Regions from separate parts of the Luteimonas sp. Soil_C_5 genome, predicted to be linked through region 2. Evidence: predicted binding sites of a transcription regulator. Region 2 holds the regulator's gene; the other holds the start of a gene.
The links. Region 2 encodes FliA, which starts transcription of late flagellar genes. Its sites were predicted from a motif close to TAAAGTTTNNCNNNCNNNGGCCGATAA; they were not measured.
Positions count from the first base shown of each region.

Region 1: AC3A5K_RS16355 (cyclic di-GMP phosphodiesterase) is a predicted target of FliA. The motif match lies at 6,306-6,332, and genes of this name have one in related genera.

Region 1 is NZ_JBDGKA010000006.1:177,988-190,060, forward strand. Features, by position in the region: gene AC3A5K_RS16300 (hypothetical protein) at 1-18, shown strand, start outside; gene AC3A5K_RS16305 (hypothetical protein) at 505-711, shown strand; gene AC3A5K_RS16310 (hypothetical protein) at 811-1,152, shown strand; gene AC3A5K_RS16315 (hypothetical protein) at 1,536-1,856, shown strand; gene AC3A5K_RS16320 (hypothetical protein) at 1,959-2,165, shown strand; gene AC3A5K_RS16325 (hypothetical protein) at 2,483-2,719, shown strand; gene AC3A5K_RS16330 (VOC family protein) at 2,819-3,157, shown strand; gene AC3A5K_RS16335 (DUF2628 domain-containing protein) at 3,672-4,112, shown strand; gene AC3A5K_RS16340 (DUF998 domain-containing protein) at 4,183-4,854, shown strand; gene AC3A5K_RS16345 (demethoxyubiquinone hydroxylase family protein) at 4,917-5,510, shown strand; gene AC3A5K_RS16350 (hypothetical protein) at 5,797-6,096, shown strand; gene AC3A5K_RS16355 (cyclic di-GMP phosphodiesterase) at 6,450-7,694, shown strand; gene AC3A5K_RS16360 (efflux RND transporter permease subunit) at 7,700-10,870, opposite strand; gene AC3A5K_RS16365 (efflux RND transporter periplasmic adaptor subunit) at 10,959-12,073, opposite strand, start outside.
Region 2 is NZ_JBDGKA010000001.1:583,750-595,822, forward strand. Features, by position in the region: gene flhA (flagellar biosynthesis protein FlhA) at 1-1,643, shown strand, start outside; gene flhF (flagellar biosynthesis GTPase FlhF) at 1,810-3,318, shown strand; gene AC3A5K_RS02925 (P-loop NTPase) at 3,305-4,162, shown strand; gene AC3A5K_RS02930 (RNA polymerase sigma factor FliA) at 4,159-4,914, shown strand; gene AC3A5K_RS02935 (chemotaxis response regulator CheY) at 4,972-5,364, shown strand; gene AC3A5K_RS02940 (protein phosphatase CheZ) at 5,361-5,963, shown strand; gene AC3A5K_RS02945 (chemotaxis protein CheA) at 6,153-8,096, shown strand; gene AC3A5K_RS02950 (flagellar motor protein) at 8,516-9,256, shown strand; gene motD (flagellar motor protein MotD) at 9,263-10,237, shown strand; gene AC3A5K_RS02960 (ParA family protein) at 10,237-11,016, shown strand; gene AC3A5K_RS02965 (chemotaxis protein CheW) at 11,013-11,825, shown strand; gene AC3A5K_RS02970 (STAS domain-containing protein) at 11,906-12,073, shown strand, end outside.

The DNA.
Region 1 (12,073 bases), on a different contig from region 2:
GTCTGGCAGCAGGCCTAACAATTCATTCAATCCGATGCCGCTTCTCGGCACGGCTTAATTCAAGCGTTAGCTCTCATGATGATTAGTTTCATTCCGAAAGAAGAACAGATCGAAGCTGTGCTCAGCAATGCAATCTGGGCACTCAATAATCGGTACTTTGGCAACGGACCTTCTGAGCTAAAGAGACTTTGGACTGCGTCCGCCGATGAAATTATTCATGAAGCGCGATCACGTGGAATCGACACATTTGTTGAGGAAGAGCCCGGGGGAGAAGGAGTATTTCTTCTTAGGCGTGGTAATCGGTACGAAGTAAACTGGAAGGAACGAGCAGCAAACATACACACTGAGTACTTTGATCAACTTGAACCGGCATTCGAGAGATGGGTTTTGGCGCGCATCGGCGGATACGTTGACAACGTGGCATGAGCGCTAACAATTCATTCAATCCGACGCCGCTTCGCGGCGTGGCTTAATTTAGGCGTCAGGTCCCAAATTTCGAACCGCATGAATCCAGCACTCACAACAATCGTTCTCTTTCTGTCGGCCTCCCTACTTGCACTGGTCACCATTCTCGCGATTCGCTCTGGCCGCATTCTTTGGTATCCCGCATTTATTCAAGTCAACCGCTCGGAGCAACCCTGGCTGTTCTGGGCCGTCATCGTGGCTCAACTTGTTGCGGCGGCGGCTTTAACAGGTGTGGCTCTTTCATGAAGTTTCCAGCCACTACCGGAGTAAGCCTCATGCGGTTGGAGCCTAACAATTCATTCAAGCCGACGACGCTTCGTTACGCGGTTTATTCGGGCGTTGGCCATGAGTCCGATCTCTGAGTCACTTGAGAAGACAGCTGAGATCTTTCTCGCCGCTGTTTGCGATGCGCAGTGGGTGATCTGCAGTCCGCTGGACAGCTTTGGCATGTTCGGCTGGAAGATGGAGGCAGGCGCTTCGCCATATTCTGACGCCATGCAGGGCGATGAAAGATATGGTGCAGCGTATTTGAGGCACATGATTGGCCAACGCTTCTCCGTCGGGTTCGCGGTATTGCAGCAGCCTGGTCACGCACTCGTCCGCCTCAAGACAGGGGAAACCGGGGACGATGAGCCATCGTGGCCAATGGATACGGCGAGTGCACAAGTTGTCTATCAAGGCCTTTGAATGGCTGACAGGCCGCGGCCTCCGAACGCCTGCGGCGCCGGCAGAACGGGGGCGTTAGTTGCGATGGATCCTGCATACATCACCTGGATCGTGTTGATAGCTGGCGGAGCCATCGTGTCCGCGTTCGTGCGAACCAGGCACATCATTGTTGCCGGCGGAGCGTTGATGGGATGCTCGCTGGTCGGACTTGCGATGACTGGCCCCATGATCTTCGGAGTGGCCGCAATGGGAATACCCGTAGTGTTTGGGATGCTTGCGACGGGATCTGCAGTTGCGCAAGCTTTGAGAACGAAGGGCCGGAACGGTCGCAGCTAACAATTCATTCGAACCGATGCCGCTTCTTGCTTCGGCTCAGTTCGGGATTCGGGTTCTTGGGAAACCACATGCAGGCATTTGAAATCAAGAAGCTCTCCGTTGGAACGGTTTTCAAGCTCGTTGGCGTAGGACTGCTCTTTTCGTTCGTACCCTTCACCATCCTCATGGGCTGCATGGCAGCCTTGGGAATGGACACACTGTTCTGGAACAATCAGCCGCTGCACGGATGGGTGGCGATCGTGTCTGCGCCCTTCATCGGTTTGTTCCTGACGGCTGCCTTCACGTTGTTGATCGGCTCTGCAGCCACCTTCGGACTCTGGGTGTACTCGCTTCTTGGGTCCATCAGCATCGCTTACAAACCTGCCGATGCATCCGGCCAAGACCCCTGACGAGTCATTCGATCCGGCGCCGCTTCACGGCACAGCTTCACTCAGACATTCGAACGCAGGAGAGCCCTTATCGGGAACGACAAGGCACTATCAGGTCGCAGGATGATCCTGCTGTCCGCGATTTCGCTTTGCGCGGGTGTGATCGGCACCTTGATGGGCGGGATTCTGGGTGCGGTTCTCAAAACCTCGCCGGCCTGGGTCGGCCCTGCGATCCTGATGGGGTCAATCGCGCTCGTCTTGATCGGCGCTCTATTGCTGCCTATCGCGATCCGGGAGTACAGGGACGCAAACCGGGGGCCAGCAGCCTGACAGTTCGTTGAAGTCGATCTGGCTTCGCAACGCAGTCGGGGGATCCTGGCGTCAGGTTCCAGATGGATGCGCTCAAACACTTCCGGTTACGGAACTCGCTATGCCGGCACGGGGAGAAGCACTTCTGTGCGCCCACGATCCAGGGCAGATCCGCACGATGACGGACGCCGACATGGCCTTCGCCTCGTATCGGCGCTTTTACAGTGATGTCCGGCACCGGCACACGCCAGAAACTTGCGGCAGCAGGCCATTGATCCGTTCAATGGGCACCAAACGCGAATTCGTCGCGCGACTCAACTCGGACCCGAGATCACCCCATGAAGCCGGAAGATCTTGAATTTCTTCGAACCTACCGCAGGAGCGATTCCCGGGAATCGAAGGACGCGGACGGCGGTTCTTTCTTCGGTGAATTATTTGGTCATGCCATCATCTATGCAGTCGGCTTCGCACTGTTTCTGTTCTTGTCGCAACGCTGGTCATGGATGGTGTTCATGGCGCTCGGCGCTGTGCTGATGTTCGGGATCCCCGCCTACTTCCTTTTGCGTCGCCGATGACGTCACGCGCACATACCCGCAAGGCGGCTCAGCCATTTGATCAAGCCGAGCCGACTTTGGTGTATCCAATCAGGCGCCACACCAACCGATGAGTGATACATGCCCCTGACAGCGCTCCTGCACGCTCCGGATCTCGGCGCGACCCGTCAGTTCTATCAATCCGTGCTCGGCTTCGACGTGCGGGATACGGCGGAGGGCACGCTCACCGTCACGCAGTCGGGCGGCACCCTCATCTTCACGGCTAACCATCCCTGGGGAAGCTCGCCGGGCTTTTCCGGAACGCTCTACTTCACGGTGCCGAACGTGGATGACTACGTTGCGTTGGTCCAGGACAAGGCCGACGTGGTCTGGCCGCTCCAGGACATGCCTTATGGTTCGAGAGAATTCGGCATCCGCGACTGCAACGGCTACCACCTTGCCTTCCAGCAGCAGGTCTGATCAGGCCGGCATGTCGCCGTCTCAATGAAGGGGCCGCGCACACGCGGCGACTTCCGGTCGCCATGATGGGCCGCGCGCGATCACTTATTGGCGCCCCGCGAACGCCCACCCTTCGCGCGTCCGCTGCTCGGACACATCAGGCCTTTCATGCAGAGGGTTGCGCGGGCCGGCGCCGCGTCGTCGTTGCCCGCTGCTTGCGTGCCCGAGCGCCCTGACACAGCAGCGATGGGCCAACTCCGCTCCGATCTTTACGGGGCACGCGCCGCGCGGTACATAGTGCTGGCGTTGCCGGGATTGTCTGTCCGCGGCGCTTGGGGATGCTCCACCTTCTGCAATCCACGCGGTTGTCTTGACCGGGTGCGCTGTCGGCACCTGTTCGCCGGCCCCGCACTCGCCCTGTCGTCGTGAGCCGTGCCGGCTGTACGCCCGCGGACGCGAGCTTCCTGCGCGCGTCCGACGCTCCACGGCCATGCCGTCTTGCGGCCTGGCTTCACCCACATGGAAAGGAGTCTTTGTGAGCGATCCATACAATTCATACGGATCCAGCATTCCGCCCCTCGCTCCGCCCTCGCCCCGAATCCCGCCGAAGCCGACGGACGATCCGATCGCGCGACTGGATGTCTCGGAAACCTGGAAACGCAGGTTCAGGCTCATCGACAAGGCGGGCGGCCCGGATCTGCCGCGCTTCCGGGACCTTCCGTTCGGCGAGCGCTTTAGGCTGAACTCAAACTTCCTCGCTTTCATCTTCGGGCCGTTCTATTACGTTGCCAAAGGCTTGTGGCGCCAGGCTGTGCTGTTCCTGATCATGGCCATTGCGCTAGTCCTGCTCTTCGATGCCATCGGCCTCGGCAAGTTCTCGCGCGGCATCGGTTATGGCTTCGCGGCGCTGTACATGATCCGCGCAAACACCAGCTATTACCGGAAGGTCGTACTCGGCGACGCGCCATGGCTGTAAGGCTTCGACATGCGCTCAAGCGGATGCCGTCACCCGGCAGGACCTCGCTGAACTGCCAGGTGGTCTCGTGATGCGCGCAACGCGCCTCAACAGGGCGCAGCTCGCCCGCCTGCTGCTGGGCGCGAGCATCGCGTACGTGGCGGGCTTCTACTGCATTGGCGCGGCCCTGAAGCCCGGCTACTCGCAGCTGTCCAATTTCGTCAGCGAATACAACGCGACCGGAACTGCCTGGGCAGGCACGCTCACCTACGTGGGCTTCGTCGCGAGTACCGCGCTTCTGGCGGCGTTCCTGATCGCTGCAGCGCCCATCACACGGGTTTCGGGCACCAGTCGCCTAGGGTTCTGGCTTCTGTGGGCGCTTCCGTTCTCCTATTTTCTGGGGGCCATCGCGCCCTGCGATGCTGGCTGCCCGCTCGACGGCTCACCGAGTCAACGCTGGCACAACCTGCTTGCGGTGCTTGCGTACTTCGGCATGGGGATCGGGATCGCGCTCGTCTCGGTGGCCCCGGGTTTCAGGCCTTTCCGCATGCGGCGCGGCTTTCTGCTGCTGACCGGCGCCGCGTTTCCGGTGGTGTTCGTGGCCATGGTCCAGCCAGAGGTCGCACCCTGGCGCGGTCTGTTGCAGCGATCACTCGACGTTGCGATGGCCGTGTCCCTGGTGCTGATGGTGCGCACACTTGCGGACCCGCACCCGGTATCGCAGCCGGCGGAAGGGTCGGCCCGTGCGGACACTCGGTGCTAAACGCGTGTTGGACTTTTGGGCCCGTCCTTCAACGGCTCGATCAGGACGCGCACCGGCCACCCGTGTCCGCGGGTGACGGGACAAGGGAACACGATGGGCACGGCGCGATGAGCAGACAGACAGCAGCGCGGTCCGAGGTCGGCACGGACCTCGGCAGCCGCATTCTCAAGGTCAACCATGCAGGCGAACATGGCGCGGTCTGCATCTATACGGCGCAGATCCACATGGCCCGGATCACCGCGCCCGAGATGGTGCCCGCATTGCAGGCGTTCAGAGCGGACGAGCAGCGACACCGCGCACTCTTTGGCGATGAGTTGCGTCGTCGGGGCCGGCCGCGCTGCCGCAGCTACTGGCCGTGCGGTATCGGCGGCTATGTGCTGGGCATCGTCACCGGCGTGTGCGGCGCCCGCGCCATCGCGGCGACGACCGTGGCGGTCGAAAGCGTGGTGCTGCGCCACCTCGAACACCAGCTGGTCACGCTGCGCGATGTGGATCCGGCCGCCGTGATGGCGATCGCCGACATCGTCGCCGAAGAGCAGCAGCATCACGATGCATCGGCGGGCCACTTGGCGGAGACGGACGCCTGGTCGAGGCTGCTCAGGCCGGTCGTGTCCGCGTCGACCGAAGCGGTCATCTGGCTGGGCATGCGCCTGTAAGGCCGGCAGCACTCCGCGTTTCGGATCGAGCCGACGGCGCGCTCGCGCAGGCGACGTGCCAAGGCGCCCACGAAAGCGGCCATCAACCTTGTCGATGTCGGCGCCGGGCGCCTGTAATTCCAGTATTGCTCCCGGCATCTCGCGTACACGGATGCGCTGCCTCGACATCACGATGCGAGCCGCCTCGCAGGCGACCCACCATGCGCGATTGCATGCGCCGAGACGTCGAAGCACCATCGTCGTTGCATCCGCCGCCGGCGGTGCATTCCGGTCATCGAGGCGACACATGCACGACACCTACACGGCCGGCACTCCGATGGACCGCACGGACACGCTTTACCGCGTATACCTCGAGATTGGCGATCACGCGAGTTTCGGGCGTGGCGTCATCGAAACCTTCCTGAGCGCGCGACGCCACGACATTCCGGCGATGGCGTCGACGGCGCTGGTGATCGAAGACCGCCCGCATGGCCATGTGGTCACGGTGCCGGTGCAGCTGGTCCCGGAAATCGTGCGCGAACTCGGCCGACACAATGTGGCGGTCTACCAGGTCGTGCAGCTCGGCAAGGCAGACGCACCCGACTGACGGCGATACGGATCGGACTGCGGACTGCGTGCGTCCGATCCGGACACTGCGCATCGCCAGCAGGGCCCAGGCGCCGAAAGGCCTCACGCCGCAGTCCCACTGCCGCGGATACGCGCCTGTCGCAGGCAAGGCATGCTCGGCTGGCGGCACGATGCGCCTGTACATCACCTGCGATTGCATGCACCGTCTCCCAGCGCCCGTCAGGCGTCTCAAGTTGAGCGCGGCGGCGCCGATAGGGACGCGGGGTCCATCGTTCCAGTTGCCTATCGGCGCGCCTGTCTGCGGACGGCGTCCTGCCGGCATCGCGACGGCGCGGACGCCCAGAACGTCCCGCCCGCCGCTACCGACGCCCGATGCTCCGCACGATCCGTACCGACCAGCTTCGCCCGGGAATGTTCGTCCAGCGCCTGTCCGGCTCGTGGCTCGATCACCCGTTCTGGCGCAGCTCGTTCCTGGCTGATGCCGATGCGGTGGCGCGAATCGGTGCGAGCGGGGTCGAGACGCTGGTGATCGACATCAGTCAGGGGCTCGATGCCGCGCCCGAACCTCAAGCGCGCGCCGCATCGACTGCCACGTCGTCAACTGACAGCACGCCCGTCGATGACGCACCCGGGTCCCCCACGACGCCTGTGACCACACACGCGCCCCGCACCGTGCCCGAAGGCAGCTTCGAGGCCGAGGTCAAACAGGCGCGCACGCTGCTTGAGGAAGGCCGCGCCCTGGTCGAGGCGATGTTCGGCGAGGCGCGGCTGGGGCGCAGCGTGGACACCGGCCAAGCGACGCCACTGGTGGAGGCGGTCTGTGCCTCGGTGCTGCGCAATCCGCACGCGCTGATCAGCGTCGCGCGGCTGAAGACCGCCGACGATTACACCTATCTGCATTCGATGGCTGTGGCCGGGCTGATGGCGGCCCTCGCGCGCCAGCTGGGCCTGCCCGAGGACGAGGTGCACGCCGCGGCCAAGGGCGGGCTGCTGCACGACATGGGCAAGGCGATGTCGCCGCTGGCCGTGCTCAACAAGCCGGGCAGCCTGACCGAAGCCGAGTACGGCGCGATGCGCCGGCATCCGGAAGACGGGCACCGCCTGCTGGTCGACAGCGGCGTCGATGACCCGGCCGCGCTCGACATCGCCCTGCATCACCACGAGAAGATGGACGGCTCGGGCTATCCCGCGCGGCTGTCGGGCGAGCGCATCTCGCGCATGGCACGCATGGCGGCGGTCTGCGATGTCTATGACGCGATCACGTCCGATCGCCCGTACAAGCGCGGCTGGTGTCCGGCGGAATCGCTGCGGCGCATGGCGTCGTGGACCGGGCACTTCGATCCCGCGATCTTCCAGGCCTTCGTCAAGAGCCTGGGTATCTATCCGGTGGGCACGCTCGTGCGTTTGCAGTCGCAGCAGCTGGCCGTGGTGATCGAACAGGCGCCGGGTGCGCTGCTCAAGCCGCGGGTGCGGGTGTTCCACTGCCTGCGCCGGCGCGCGCGCGTGCTGATGCACGACGTCGACCTGGCCACAACCGGCGATGGCGATCGCATCCTGCAGCCCGAATCCCCGGCGGAATTCGGGCTGCGCGATCTCGAGAAACTCTGGCTGCCGTGAGCGCGTTACGGCGCGCGCGGCGGCTCGTCCTCGCGCACCTTGAACCACGCGGCGTAGAGCGCCGGCAGGAAGGTCAGCGTCAGCAGCGTGGCAACGGTGAGCCCGCCCATGATCGCGACCGCCATCGGCCCGAAGAACACGCTGCGCGACAGTGGAATCATCGCCAGGATCGCGGCCAGTGCGGTCAGCACGATCGGCCGGAAACGGCGCACGGTGGCGTCGATCACTGCATCCCAGCGCGCGTGTCCGGCCGCGATGTCCTGTTCGATCTGGTCCACCAGGATGATCGAGTTGCGCATGATCATGCCGGCCAGCGCGATCGTGCCGAGCATCGCGACGAAGCCGAACGGCACCCGGAACACCAGCAGGAACAGCGTCACGCCGATCATGCCCAGCGGCGCGGTCAGCAGCACCAGCGCGGTCCGCGAGAAGCTGCGCAGCTGCAGCATCAGCAGCGAGACGACGACGAACAGGAACAGCGGCAGGCCGGCCTTGATCGAATCCTGGCCCTTGCCGGAATCCTCGACGGTGCCGCCGGTCTCCAGGCGATAGCCCGGCGGCAGCGCGGCGCGGATCTCGTCGAGCGTCGGCAGGATCTGCGCGACGACTGTGGGCGGCGTCGTGTCGCCACGGATATCGGCGCGCACAGTGATCGTCGGCAGGCGATCGCGATGCCAGATGATGCCGTCCTCGAACGTCGATTCCAGTCGCGCCACCTGGCCCAGCGGCACGGACTGTCCGCTCGATGTCGGCACGGCGAGACTGGCCAGCATGTCGAGCTGGCCACGCTCGTCCTCGGGGCCGCGCATGACGATGCCGATCAGTTCGTTGCCTTCGCGATAGGTGCTGACCTGCATGCCCGACAGCGAACTCGACAGGAACTGCGCCAGCTGCTGCGAGCTCACGCCGAACACGCGTGCGCGCCCCTGGTCCACAACCAGGCGCACGACACGGCTGGGTTCGTCCCAGTCCAGATTGACGTTGGTGACATGCGGGTTGTCGCGCACGCGGCCGGCGATCGACTGCGCGATCTCGCGCACGCGCTCCACGTGTTCGCCGGAGACGCGCAACTGCACCGGATAGCCGACCGGCGGCCCGGTCTCCAGTCGCGTCACGCGCAACTGCAGTTCCGGAAACGCCGGGGCGACCTCGTCGGTCAGCCAGGTGCGCAGACGCTCGCGCGCGGTGACGTCGGTGGCGGTGACCACGAACTGGGCGAAGTTGGTCTGCGGCAGCTGCTGGTCGAGCGGCAGATAGAAACGCGGCGAGCCGGTGCCGACATAGGCCACGCGCGACTCGATGCCCTCGCGGCCGTCGAGCAGTGCATCGAGGCGCGCGGCGGCCGCTTCCGTCGCACGCAGCGAGCTGCCTTCGGCCAGTTCGACATCGACCATCAATTCCATGCGCGTCGAGTCGGGGAAGAACTGCTGCGGCACGAAGCGGAACAGCAGCAGCGAGGCGACGAACAGCGCCACCGTCGCGCCGATGACCAGCCAGCGGTGCGTCAGCGACCAGTGCAGCCAGCCGCGGAAGCGCCGGTAGAACGGGCGCTGATAGGGATCGTGGTCGTGCGCGTGCGGATCGCGCGGCGCCAGTGCGAACGCGAATGCCGGCCAGCGATCCGCGGCGCGCGTGCGCGTGGCGTACCAGCGCGCGGGCAGCGAACCGGGCTTCGGCGGTTTCGGATTCGCGAGGTCGGGCAGCATCTTCTCGCCCAGCAGCGGAATGAACAGCACCGCAGCGATCCAAGACACCACCAGCGCGATCGTCACCACTTCGAACAGCGAGCGCGTGTACTCGCCGGTGCTCGACGCAGCAGTCGCAATCGGCAGAAAACCGGCCGCGGTGACCAGGGTGCCGGTCAGCATCGGGAACGCGGTGTGGGTCCACGCGTAACTGGCTGCCGCGAGCCGGCTGTCGCCCTGCTCCATGCGGATGGCCATCATCTCCACCGCGATGATCGCGTCGTCGACCATCAGGCCGAGCGCGAGCACCAGTGCGCCCAGCGAGATCTTGTGCAGGCCGATGTTGAACTGGTCCATCGCGATGAAGGTCATCGCCAGTACCAGCGGAATCGACACCGCGACGACGAGACCGGTGCGGAAGCCCAGCGAGACGAAGCTCACCAGCAGCACGATGATCACCGCCTCGGCGAGCACCTTGACGAACTCGCCCACCGAATCGCGCACCGCACGCGGCTGGTCGGACACCTTGCGCAGCTCCATGCCGGCGGGCAGCGTCTCCTGCAGCTGCGCGAAGCCGGTTTCCAGCGTCTGGCCCAGCTTGAGGATGTCGCCACCGTCGTGCATTGCCACGGCGATGCCGATCGCGTCCTCGCCCATGAAGCGCATGCGCGGCCCGGCGGGATCGTCGAAGCCGCGTTCGATCGTCGCGATATCGCCGAGGCGCACCGTGCGGTCGCCGGCGCGGATCGGGAACTCACGCAGGGCTTCGACCGATTCGAACGCGCCGTCCACGCGCAGCTGCACCCGCGCCTCTCCGGTTTCAAAGAAGCCGGCCGGCGCCAACGCGTTCTGCTCGGCCAGCGCCTGCTGCACCGCGCCCATCGAGATGCCCAGCGTCGCCAGCCGCGTATTGCTGACCTCGATCCAGACCTTCTCGTCTTGCAGGCCGACGAGTTCGACCTTGCCGACATCCGGCAGCTGTTGCAGCTCGCGCTGGATGCGGTCGGCGTAGTCCTTCTTGATCGCGTAGTCGAAGCCGTCGCCAGTCAGCGCGTAGATATTGCCGAAGGTGTCGCCGAACTCGTCGTTGAAGAACGGACCGATGACGTCCTGCGGCAGGTGCGGGCGCAGGTCGCCGACCTTCTTGCGCACCTGGTACCAGAGATCCGGAATCTCACGGGAGTGCATCGAATCGCGGGCGAAGAAGATCACCTGCGATTCGCCGGGGCGCGAATACGAACGCAGGAATTCGTAGTCGCCGGTTTCCATCAGCGCGCGTTCGATGCGCTCGGTGACCTGGCGCGAGACCTGCTCGGCGGTGGCGCCCGGCCACTGGGTCTGGACCACCATCGCCTTGAAGGTGAACGGCGGATCCTCCGACTGGCCCAGCCGGCCATAGGAAAAGATGCCGGCCACGGCGACGACCAGCATCAGGTAGACGACGAGGGTGCGGTTGCCCAGCGCCCATTCGGACAGGTTGAAGCGGCTCATGACGCACTCCGCGCAGCGAAGCTGCGGCCCGGACGTGGCAGGCGGATGCCCCGGTAGTCGATCGCGCGAAGCGCGGATGGCGGGCGGTTCACTCGCCGGCCTCCGCAGGTGCAGGCGCGGTCACGACCGGACGGTTGTCGCGGTCCACCGGTGCGACGATCTGCCCCTCGCGCAGCAGATGCCCACCGGCTGCGACCACCAGCGCGTCGGCGGTGAGGCCGGCGCGCACCGGCACCGACTGCGCGCCGTAGTCGCCGGTTTCGACCGGTACCCGCTGCAGCGCGCGGCTGGCCGGATCGACCACCCAGACCGACTTGCCGCCATCGGCGCCGGGCTGGATCGCCGCCAGCGGCACGTTCAAGGCATCGCCGCTGCCGGCAGGCCGCAGGAAGACCCGCGCGCTCTGGCCCAGTTCGACGCGGTCTTCGCCCGCATCCAGCGCCACGCGCGCGGCATAGGTGCGGGTCTGCGCGTCGGCGGCGGGCGCGATCTCGCGGATCGTGCCGCGCAGGCGCACGTCGGGACGGTTCCACAACGTGACCTCGGCCGGCTGGCCGATGCGGAACTGGTCGATCCCGGATTCCGGCAATGCGATCGCCACCTCGCGGCCGTCGTCGCCGGCCAGCGTGTAGATGGGCTGGCCGGCGGCCACCACCTCGCCCGCTTCGGCCTGGCGGCTGGCGATCACACCGTTGCGCGGTGCCAGCAGCCGGGTGTAGCCGGCCTGGTTGCCGGCGACGTCGGCCTGCGCACGCGACGCGCGCACCTGGGCGAGCGCCGCCTTGTAGGCCGCGTCCTGCGTGTCCATCGTCGAGCGGCTGACCAGCTGCTGGTCCACCAGCTGGGCGTAGCGTGCGCGATCGGTCCGCGCACGCTCGTACTCGGCTTCGGCGGCTGCCAGCTGCGCCTGGGCCGACTGCGCCTGCAGACGCAGGTCGCCGGGTTCGATCTCGGCCAGCACCTGGCCTTCGGTGACCTGGGCGCCGGCATCGACCAGCCGGCGCACGAGGTTGCCGCCGACCTGGAAGGCCAGCGGGCTTTCCTGACGGGCGCGGATCTCGCCGGCGAACGACAGGTCGTTGCGCGCCGCGAGATCGGCCGGGCGGACCACGAGCACCGGACGCGGTGCCTCGGGCGGTGTGGCATCGCGACTGCAGCCTGCCAGCACCAGCAGCGCGCAGAGCGCCGCCCCCAGCGGACCGG
Region 2 (12,073 bases):
AAGTGACCGCGCGCTTCATCCTCGATGCCATGCCCGGCAAGCAGATGGCGATCGACGCCGATCTCAACGCCGGCATGCTCACCCGCGACGAGGCCAAGGTCCGTCGCGAGGAAGTCCGCCAGGAAGCCGACTTCTATGGCGCGATGGACGGCGCCAGCAAGTTCATCCGCGGCGACGCGATCGCCGGCATCCTGATCCTGTTCGTCACCATCTTCGGCGGCTTGGCGATCGGCGTGCTGCAGCACGGCATGCCGATGGGCGAAGCGGCCGCGACCTACACCCTGCTGTCGATCGGCGACGGCCTGGTCTCCCAGCTGCCGGCGCTGCTGGTTTCATCGGCGGTCGCGCTGCTGGTCACCCGCGCCTCGCGCAACCAGGACATGGGCGGCGCCGTCACCGGCCAGGTGTTCGGCCAGCACAAGGCGCTGACCATCGCCGCCAGCATCCTGCTGGTCGTCGGTCTGGTGCCGGGCATGCCGAACTTCGCGTTTCTCAGCCTGGCGGCGATCGTCGGTTACGCCGCCTGGGTGATGCGCAAGCGCAGCCTCGAAGCCGAACGCGTCGCAGCCGATCCCGAGGCCGGCGCGCTGCCCGCGCCGGAACAGGCCGCGAATGCCGAACTCGGCTGGGACGATCTCCGCCCGGTCGATCCGCTGGGGCTGGAAGTCGGCTACCGGCTGATCCCGCTGGTCGACAAGGCCCAGGGCGGCGAACTGATGGCGCGCATCAAGGCCGTGCGCCGCAAGCTCACCCAGGACGTCGGCTTCCTCATTCCGCCGGTGCACATCCGCGACAACCTCGAGCTGTCGCCCACCGCCTACCGCCTGCTGGTGCACGGCGTGCCGGTGGCGACCGCCGAAGTCCATCCCGACCGCCTGCTGGCGCTCGATCCAGGTGGCGCCTTGCATCCGATCGAGGGCATCCCCGGCAAGGACCCGGCGTTCGGACTCGACGCGCTGTGGATCCTGCCGCTGCACCGCGCCCAGGCCGAGGCCGCCGGCTACACCGTGGTCGATCCAGCCACCGTCGTCGCCACGCATCTCTCGCACCTGGTGCGCGAACAGGCGCCCGAACTGCTGGGCCACGAGGAAGTGCAGCAGCTGCTGGCCACCCTCGCCCGCAGCGCACCCAAGCTGTCCGAAGACCTCACCCCGAAGGCGCTGCCGCTGGCGGTCGTGGTGCGCGTGCTGCAGAACCTGCTGGTCGAGCGCATTCCGGTGCGTCAGCTGCGCCGCATCGCCGAGGCGCTGGTCGAGCACGCCGCGCACACCCAGGACCCGGCCCAGCTGACCGCCGCCGTGCGCACCGCGCTCGGCCGTTTCATCGTCCAGGAAATCGCCGGCCCCTCGGCCGAATTGCCGGTCTACACGCTGGCGCCGAATCTGGAACGCGTCTTGCAGGATTCCGCGCAGGGCGCCGGTGCGGCACTGGAACCGGGCCTGGCCGAACGCCTGCAGCAGAGTCTCGCCGACTGTGCCAGCCAGCAGGAAGCCAGGAACGAACCGGCGGTGGTGCTGGTGCCCGGACAGGTCCGCGCCGCGCTGGCGCGTCTGGTCCGGCACAGCGTGCCGGGGCTGTCGGTCCTGTCCTACACCGAAGTGCCGGAAGACAAGCGCCTGAAGTTGCTGGGCACGATCAATTGAAAGCCGGGATGCGGGATTGGGGAGTGGGGATTCGTGAGAGCGGATCCCGCCAACGCGGAGAGAGTGCGATGCAAGCGATGAGACCCAGACAGACCACACGCGCAACACCCCCGACACCGATGCCTGCTGTTTCCAATCCCCATTCCCCAATTCCGAATCCCTGCTCATGAAAATCCGCCGCTTCGTCGCCGCCGACATGCGCAGTGCCCTGCAGCTGGTGCGCCAGGCGCATGGTCCCGATGCCGTGATCCTGTCCAACCGTCGCATCGACGAGGGCGTGGAGATCGTCGCTGCCAGCAATTACGACGAGGGCTACGTGCAGCGCGCCATCGAGGACGCGCAGCGCGAGACGCCTGTGGCCTCGGCCGCGATGCCGGCGGCCGCCGGTCCGATGGAAACTGGTCTGGCGCCGTCCGAGCGCTGGCTGCGTGAGCTCGCGCCGCAGGCCGATGCCGCCGCCCAGACCGAACCCGCACCTGCGCGTGCTGCAGCGCCTGCGCGGACTGCAGCCCCCGATGCCGCGGTCGCCGCGCTGGCCGCCCGTGCCCGTGCGTCGTCCGAGCCGGCGACCTTCGACATCGATGGCCCGACCTTCGCCCAGTTGCTGGCCGCCGGCCATCGCGACGACACGCCGCAGGTCGAAAAAGTCGCGGTCGCCCCGCCGGTGCGCGACGAGATTCCGTCGCCGCCGGTGCCTGCGCCGGTCGCGCCCGTCGTTCTGGCCGCCGTGCCGACCCCGCAGGCGCCTGCCAGCGACGGAGAACTGGCGCAGATGCGCGACGAGCTGTCGCAGATGCGATCGATGATCGAGCGCGAGATGGCGCGCCTCACCGACGAGCGCCTGCGCGGTTCGCCGGCGCGCGCCCAGGCGATGGAACTGATGGAGGACTACGGCTTCGATGCAGGCATCACCCGCGACACCGTGCTGCAGATCCCCGCCGACACCCCGGATGCCCGCGTCCGCGGCCTGATGCTGGCGCTGCTGTCCAAGCGCCTGCCGATCTGCCCGATCGACCCGCTGGCCGAAGCCGGCGTGATCGCCCTCGTCGGTCCCACCGGCGCCGGCAAGACCACCACCATCGCCAAGCTGGCCGCGCTGTACGCCGCCCAGCACCAGCCGCGCGACGTTGCCCTGATCACCACCGACACCTCGCGCGTCGGCGGCCGCGAACAGCTGCACAGCTACGGCCGCCAGCTCGGCATCGCCGTGCACGAGGCCGACAGCGAGACCGGCCTGATCCAGCTGCTGCAGAAGCTGCAGGACTACCGCCTGGTGCTGGTCGACACCGCCGGCCTAAGCCAGCGCGACCGCGCCCTCGCCGGCCAGCTCAACTGGCTGCGTGCCGCGCGCCAGGTGCGCACCTTGCTGGTGCTGCCGGCCAACACCCATTTCGCGGACCTGGACGAAGTGGTGCGCCGGTTCGAGAACGCCCGCCCGCAGGGCGTGGTGCTGACCAAGCTGGACGAAACCGGCCGCCTGGGCAGCGCCCTGTCGGTGGCGGTCGACCACCAGCTGCCGCTGACCTGGGTGACCGACGGCCAGCGCATTCCCGAAGACCTGCACCGGGCCAATGCCGCCCATCTGGTGCTCCGCCTTGAAGATCTCCGCCGCGATGCCGATAAGCCGATTGTCCCGGAGCACGCATTCCGGAATCACGACCATGCCGTCGCCTGAGCGCCTGCCGATGTCCGCCACCCCATTCCAGCCTGTCCGCACCCTCGCCGTCACCGGTGGCAAGGGCGGCGTGGGCAAGACCAACGTCTCGGCCAACCTGTCGGTCGCGCTGTCGGGCATGGGCCAGCGCACGCTGCTGCTGGACGCCGACCTGGGCCTGGCCAATGTGGACGTGCTGCTGGGCCTGTCGCCGCAGCGCACGCTGGCCGACCTGGTCGCCGGCCGCTGCTCGCTCGACGAAGTGATCATCGAAGGACCCGGCGGCGTGCTGGTGGTCCCGGCGGCGTCCGGCCGCCGGCACATGGCCGAACTGCGTCCGGCCGAACATGCCGGTCTGGTCAACGTCTTCAACGACCTGCAGCGTGAGCTCGACCTGCTGGTCGTCGATACCGCCGCCGGCATCACCGATTCGGTGCTGACCTTCTGCCAGGCCGCACAGGACGCGATCGTCGTGGTCTGCGACGAACCCGCCTCGATCACCGACGCCTACGCACTGATCAAGGTGCTGGCGCGCGAGCGCGGCGTGGACCGCGTGCAGGTGGTGGCCAACATGGTCCGCAGCCCGCAGGAAGGCCGCAATCTGCACGAGAAGCTTTCGCGCGTGTGCGAGCGCTTCATCGGCGACGTGTCGCTGAACTACCTCGGCGCGGTGCCGCAGTGCGACTGGCTGCGCATGGCCGTGCAGCGCCAGCAGGCCGTGGTGCTGGCCTATCCCGGCAGTCCGTCCGCGCGTGCGCTGATCGAGATCGCCCGTCGCATCTCGCGCTGGCAGGCGCCGACCGCGCCGCGCGGCCACGTCGAGTTCTTCGTCGAGCGCATGCTGCGCCAGGGAGCGACCGCATGAACCTCGCCGCTCGCCAGTACCAGGCGGTGCAACGCACGGCCACGGTCGATCCGCTGGTCCAGCACGCCGAACTGGTCCGCCGCATCGCCCATCACCTGGCCGCGCGACTGCCGGCCAGCGTCGAGATCGACGATCTGGTGCAGGCCGGCATGATCGGCCTGTTCGAGGCCTCGCGCAGCTACGACGCCGAACAGGGCGCGTCGTTCGAGACCTATGCCTCGATCCGCATCCGCGGCTCGATGATCGACGAGATCCGCCGTGGCGACTGGGTGCCGCGCTCCGTGCACCGGCGCGCCCGCGAAGCCGCTGCCGCGATCCGCGAGATCGAACAGAGCACCGGCCGCGCCGCCAGCGCGCACGAGGTCGCAGCGAAACTCGACCTGCCGCTGGGCGAATACCAGCGCCTGCTGGAAGACGCCGCGCGCGGCCAGGTGCTGAGTCTGGATTCGCACATCGAAGACCACGGCGAGGTCGAGCCGGTCAACCGTCGCGGCGGCCCGACGCCGCAGGAAGCGCTGGTGCGCGGCGAGTTCGGTCGCGAGCTGATGGGCGCGATCGGCCACCTGCCCGAGCGCGAGCAGCTGGTGCTGTCGCTGTACTACGAGCAGGAACTGAATCTGAAGGAGATCGGCGCGGTGCTCGGCGTCAGCGAATCGCGCGTCTGCCAGATCCATGGCCAGGCCGTGGTCCGCCTGCGCGGCCGCCTCACCGCTTTCGAACTTGCGGACACCGGCTTCGGTGCCGACGACTGACCTCCGGGGCCCGTGCCCCACCCCGTATCGCAGCACGCTTTTTTCGAGGAACACGTTTTGAACAAGAACATCCGCATCCTGATCGTCGACGATTTCTCGACGATGCGCCGGATCGTCAAGAACCTGCTGTCCGATCTGGGCTTCAACAACACGGTCGAGGCGGAAGACGGCCACAGTGCGCTGGCCGTGCTGCGCCAGGATGCGGTGGAGCTGGTGGTGACCGACTGGAACATGCCCGGCATGACCGGCATCGAGCTGCTGCGCGAGATCCGCGCCGATCCCAGGTTCCGCGCGTTGCCGGTGCTGATGGTGACCGCCGAAGCCAAGCGCGAGCAGATCATCGAGGCCGCGCAGAACGGCGTGAACGGCTACATCATCAAGCCGTTCACCGCGCAGACCCTGGAAGAGAAGCTCGGCAAGATCTTCGAGCGCCTGGGGACCGCGGCATGACGACGCCCGACATCGAACGCACCCGTCTGGCCAACCTGCTGCACGACGCGCTGGAAGCGCTGGAGCGCGGCGACGAGGACGGCTGGCGCCGGCAGGTCGACGCGCTGGCCAATGCGCGCGCGCGCACCCTGGTCACCGGCCTCGGCCGGCTCGCCCGCGAACTGTCGCAGGCGCTGGACACCCTGCCGCCCACGCCCGCCGAAGGCAGCGGTCTGGATGATGCCTGCGCGCGTCTGGACCACGTGGTCGAGATGACCGAACAGGCCACACACCGCACGCTGGACCTGATCGACGAAAGCCGCGCGCTCGTCGCCCGGCTCAAGGAAGGTCCGCTCGACGAGACCCAGATCGCCACCGTCGAATCGCTGCGCGAGAACCTGCGCGAGATGGCGCTGGCGCAGAGCCACCAGGACCTCGGCGGCCAGATCATCCGCCGCGTCGCCGGCATCGTCCGCGGCGTGCACGAGGGCTTCGGTGCCCTCGGTCTGCCGCCGAAGGAAGACAACCAGCGCGGCAACGGACCGTCGGTTTCCGGCCTCGACCGCAACACGGTCGGCCAGAGCGACGCGGACGATCTGCTGTCGCATCTGGGGCTCTGAAGATCTCACCACGCGGTTGGAACAGACCGCGCCGCGTCCCCTCGCGCGCGCGGCAGGAACGGGAATGCTGATGTCGAAACACGAACGCCTGATCACGCCGCTGCGCGCGCACGCCTGTGCTGCCGGACGGGCGGACGTGTGCACCGGCGGCGCTGCGATCGCCCGGTCCACCGGCGCGGGTCGACGCTGATGCAGTCGCCCGACATCGTTGCCGACTTCGTCCTCGAAGCCCGCGAACTGCTCGACGACCTCGGCGGCCAGCTGGTCGGTCTGGAACAGACGCCCGACGACCGCGAGCGTCTCAACGCGGTCTTCCGCGCATTCCACACGCTCAAGGGCGGCGCCGGCTTCCTCGGCGCGACGCCGCTGGTCGAGCTGTGCCACGCGGCCGAGGAAACCCTGGGCATGGTGCGTGCCGGCCAGACCGCGCTGCTGCCGCGCCATTTCGACGCCGCGCAGCAGTCGCTGGACTGGCTGCAGGCGATGGTCGACGCGATCGAGACCGACGACACCGTGCCGAGCGCGCCGGCCGAACTGATCGCGGGCTTCGCGCCTGCCGATGCGCCTGCAGCGGCGCCGGTGCGTGCAGCCGCGCCCGTGGTCGCTGCTGCCGGCGACGACATGATTTCCGACGACGAATTCGAAGCCCTGCTCGACCAGTTGCATGGTGACGGGGTGCCGGGCACGCAGGCGACTGCCGCGCCGGCGATGATCGACGACGACGAGTTCGAGGCCCTGCTCGACCAGCTGCATGGTGGCGCCGCGCCCGGCGTGGCCGCGCCTGCAGGGAACGCGGCCAAGCCCGTCGCCGACATGATCGACGACGACGAATTCGAAGCCCTGCTCGACCAGTTGCACGGCGGCGCCGCGCCGGGCACGCAGACACCTGCGCCGGCTGCAGCGGCACCCGCGCCGGCGGCCATTCCGCGACCGGCGCCGCGCACCGCACCGCCCGCCGCAGCGCCGAAGACATCCGCCGCGCCGTCCGAACGCGAACAGACCGTGCGCGTCGACACCAAGCGGCTCGACGTCATCGTCGACCTGGTCGGCGAACTCGTGCTGGCGCGCAACCGGCTGAAGACCCTGCGCGCACGGCTGCGCGACGAGGATCTCGACCGCGCGGTCACCACGCTCGACAACGCCACCGCGCGTCTGCAGGGCGCCGTCATGCGCACGCGCATGCAGCCGGTCGGCAAGGTGTTCTCGCGCTTTCCCAAGCTCGCCCGCGACGTCGCCCGCGCGCTCGACAAGGAAGTGGATCTCGACCTCGTCGGCGCGGAGACCGAACTCGACCGCAACCTCGTCGAGGCACTGGCCGATCCGCTGATTCATCTGGTGCGCAATGCGATCGACCACGGCATCGAGATGCCCGCCTTACGAGAGGCGACCGGCAAGCCACGTGCCGGCCGCGTGCGCCTGATCGCGCAGCAGCAGGGCGATTACGTCGGCATCGAGATCCACGACGACGGCGCCGGCATCGATCCCGAACGGCTGCGCGCCAAGGCCCGCGACAAGGGCCTGATCGACGCCGAATCCGCCGCGCGCCTCAACGCCGAGGAATGTCTCAACCTGATCTTCCTCGCCGGCTTCTCCACCCGCGACGAGGTCAGCGACATCTCCGGCCGTGGCGTGGGCATGGACGTCGTGCAGTCGCGCATCCGCGAACTCGGTGGCCAGATCCAGGTGCAGTCGGAACTGGGACGCGGCAGCCGCTTCTCGCTGCGCGTGCCGCTGACGCTCGCCATCCTGCCGACGCTGCTGGTCCACGCCGCCGACGACTGCTACGCGCTGCCACTGGCGCGCGTGCAGGAAGTGCTGCACGCACCTGCGCGCACGGTGAACTGGTTCGACGGCCGCGCCGCACTCGACCGCCGGTCGCACACGCTGTCGTTGCTCGACCTGCGCCACTGGCTGGGCCAGCCGGCGCAGGACACGACCCTGCTGACCATCGTCGTCCTGCAGCGCGGCGACAGCCGCTTCGGCCTGGTCGTCGACGAAGTCCGCGGCCGCGAGGAAGTCGTCATCAAACCGCTGCCGCGTGCGCTGCGCGGCCTGCCCGGTTATGCGGGCGCGACGCTGATCGGCGACGGCAGGCTGGCGCTGATTCTCGATGTGGATGCGTTGAAGCGGTGATGGGGGGGGTGATTCGTCATTCGTCATTCGTGATTGGTGATGACCGGACATGCGTCCGTTGAAAGCGGTGATTCGGAACAGCCGCTGCTTCCTCATTGCCCCGGCTTCAGGGAAGCGGACGGCTGGTCTGGCAGACCTCGCCAGATCCCGGATCCGTCATCCACCGTCATCCCCGCGCAGGCGGGGATCCAGGGACGTTGGCGCCAAGAGGATTGACGTCCATGGATGACCAGCCGTTCGGCTGTTAAAAGCCCCGCCTGCGCGGGAATGACGGGTCCATCCCACGATTCTGAAAGCTCGCAACGCCCGGGAACGGCACGGCTGCTGCTCTTTCGAATCACCAATCACGAATCCCGAATCACCAATCCCCAATCCCCGCCCTTCCTCAAGTCCCCTCCCCCCCCGCCGATACCAACGTCATGGATATTTTCAGCGTCGCCGGAATCGTGCTTGCCGTGGTCGCCCTGTTGGGCGGCAGCGTGCTCAAGGGCGCCGGTCTCGGTGCCCTGTGGTCGCCGGCCGCCTTCCTGATCGTCATGGTCGGCACGGTCGCCTCGATCCTGCTGCACACGCCGGCGCCGGTGTTCAAGCATGCGATGCACATCGCCGGCTGGGTGATCAAGCCGCCGGTCTCCGACCGCGCCGCGCTGATCGCGCAGCTGCTGGAGTGGAGCAACGTATCGCGCAAGCAGGGGCTGCTGGGACTGGAAAGCCACGTCGAGGCGCAGACCGATCCGTTCCTGAAGAAGGGCCTGCAGATGCTGGTCGACGGCGTCGAGCCCGAGGCGATCCGGCACATGCTGGAAATCGACCTGCAGGGCGAGGAACACAATGATCTGGCCGCCGCCAAGGTGTTCGAGGGCATGGGCATCTATGCGCCGACGCTCGGCATCGTCGGCGCGGTACTGGGTCTGATCGCGGTGATGAAGAACCTCGCCGATCCGAGCAAGCTCGGCGTCGGCATCGCCGCCGCGTTCACCGCGACGATCTACGGCATCGCCTCGGCCAACCTGTTCTTCCTGCCGATGGCGGCCAAGCTCAAGAGCGTGATCGGCCGCCGCAGCGGCGAGCGCGAGCTGGCGATCGAAGGGCTGATCGCGATCGCCCAGGGCGAGAATCCGCGCAACATCGAGGCGCGGCTCGCCGGCTTCCTGCACTGACCTGTCATGGCCCGCAAAAAGCCCCACGAGGATCACGTCAACCACGAAGCCTGGGCCATTCCCTACGGCGACCTGGTGACGCTGCTGCTCGCCTTTTTCGTGGTGATGTACGCGGTGTCCTCGCTCAACGAGGGCAAGTACCGCGCGGTCGCGGCGTCGCTGGCCAGCGCGTTCAACGCGCCGCCGCGCGCGATCGAGCCGATCCAGATGGGCGACAACCAGCGCAGCGAGGCCATGGTGGGGCGGCCGATGCCGACGCCGCGCGGCTCGCACAGCGGCCCCAGCCAGGCGCCGCTGCTCGATTCGCCGCTGGCGCCGATGCTGGAATCGAAGATGCGCGCCGACCGGATGGGCGACGGCGGTGCCGACGCCGCCTCGCTTGCGGCCTCGCGTGAGCAGCTGGCGCGGATCGCGCTGCAGCTCGAGGACACGCTGTCGGAAATGGTCCGCGCGCGGCTGATCACGGTGCGCCGTTCGGATCTGTGGCTCGAGGTCGAGATCAACAGCGACATCCTCTTCCAGAGCGGCTCGGCCGGTCTGGATTTCGGCGCGCAGGAACTGCTGGGCCGCCTGGCCGGCGTGCTGCGCGACCTGCCCAATCCGATCCGGATCGAGGGGTACACCGACGACCGCCCGATCGCGACCGCGCAGTTCCCGTCGAACTGGGAACTGTCGGCCGCACGTGCGGCGAGCGTGGTGCATCTGTTCGTGCGTGAGCGCTTTGCGCCCGAGCGTTTGGTGATGGTCGGCTACGGCGAATATCGCCCCAAGGCCGAGAACGACACCGACGCCGGGCGCAACGCCAACCGGCGCGTGGTGCTGATGGTGCTGGCCACGCCCGATACCGGCGCGCCCGGTCCGCAGCAGCCGTCGCCCGAACCGCCGATGCCGTCGTATCCGGCCGCGCCCGTGCCCGCGGTGGCCGGTGTCGCCGCACCCCGCCCCCCTGCTTCCCCCCCACCCCCGCAAGGAGACAGCTGATGCGCGTCTGGGCGATCGCCAACCAGAAGGGAGGCGTGGGCAAGACCACGACCTCGCTCGCCCTCGGACGCGCGATGGTCGCGCGCGGCTTGCGTGTGCTGCTGGTCGATCTCGACCCGCATGCATCGCTGACGCGCGCGTTCGGCGTGCCGAGCGACCCGCAACCGCCGGGCGTCGTCGACCTGTTCGGCACGCCGCCGCCGACACTGGCGTCGCTGATGAAACCCTCGCCGACCGAGGGTCTGGATTTCGTCTGTGCGCAAACGGCGCTGGCCACGCTGGAACGTCGCAGCGCGACCCAGCCCGGCCTCGGCCTTGCGCTGTCGCAGGCGATCACCCGGCACGCCGGCGGTCACGACGCCGTGCTGCTGGACTGCCCGCCCACGCTGGGCCTGCTGATGGTCAACGCGCTGGCCGCGGCCGACCGCCTGATCGTGCCCACCCAGTGCGAACCGCTGGCGCTGTACGGGCTGGCCGGCATGGTGCGCACCGGCGAGATGGTCGAGCGCTCGCGCCAGCGGCCGCTGCCGGTGTCGATCATCCCGACGATGTACGACCGCCGCACGCGCATCGGCCGCGACACGCTGGCCCAGCTGCAGAGCGAGTACGCCGGCCGCATCTGGAGCGAAGCCGTGCCGGTCGACACCCAGCTCAGCAATGCCGATGCGCTGGCCTGCCAGGTGTTCAGTGGCGATCCGCCCGGCCGGGCCCTGGCCGCGTATACGCGTGCGCTGGACTGGGTGCTGGCCGAAGACCAGGCCATGGAGCAGGCGGCATGACGCCGGCCGGGGTCGTCGACGACTACCTCGGCATGCTGTTGTCGACGGCGACCGATGCGGCGCCGGCGCAGCCCCCGGCTGCGCGTGCAGCACCGCCGGCCTTGGTCGAAGCACCTGCCATCGCGACACCTGCGCCCGTGCGCGCCGTCGTCGCGCCCGTGGCCGCTGCGCCGGTCGCAGTCGCGCCAGCACCGGCGGCTGCAGTGGCCGCACCGGTGCCGGCACCTGCGCCGCCGCCGGCCCCTGCCAGCCGGCCGCCAAGTCCCGTGCCTGCGTCCGCCAAGGTCGCCTTCGCCGCGCCGCCGCGCACGGCCGCCACTGCATCCGCGTTGTCCACCGTGCCTCCGCAGCAGCGCCGCGCCGCCGATCGCATGGCGCGCTGGCTGCGTCTGCGCTGCGGCGCGCAGACCTATGCGATCGAGCTGCTGAAGATCCGCGAGGTCGTGCTGCCGGCGCCCTTGCTGGCGCTGCGTGGCGCGGCGCCGTGCCTGGCCGGGGTGATGAACCTGCGCGGCCAGGTGGTGCCGGTGGTCGACCTCGGCCTGCAGCTGGGCGACGAGGCGGTGGCGGAAACGGCATCGACGCGGATCATCGTGCTCGAGGATGCCGGCGATGTGCTCGGACTGCGGGTGACTGCGGTCGAGGACGTGATACTGATCGGCGATGCGCAGATCGAGGGCACGCATACCTCGCGTCTGGCCCCGGTCGGCGACCACCGCATCCGCGGCGTCGCGCGCCTGGCCGGCGCGATGATGCTGCTGCTCGACGCCAACCGGCTGATGGCGATCCCGCTGTTTCCGCCGCGCTGACCGCGAGCGCGCGCCCGCGCTAAAGAACCGCCGGGCGCTGCCGCTATTCCTGTCCGAACCCCCTTTTTGTGGAAGACGCGATGGACACCGTGCCTCTAGGCGATGACCTCGGCATCGAGACCAGTACCGGTCTGAAGGAACGGCTCGCGCCGTACCTGACGCAGGCCGATGCGGTGGTGCTCGACGGCACCGAGGTGCGGCGGGTGCATACCGCCGGCCTGCAGGTGTTGTGCGCGTTCTTCGCCAGC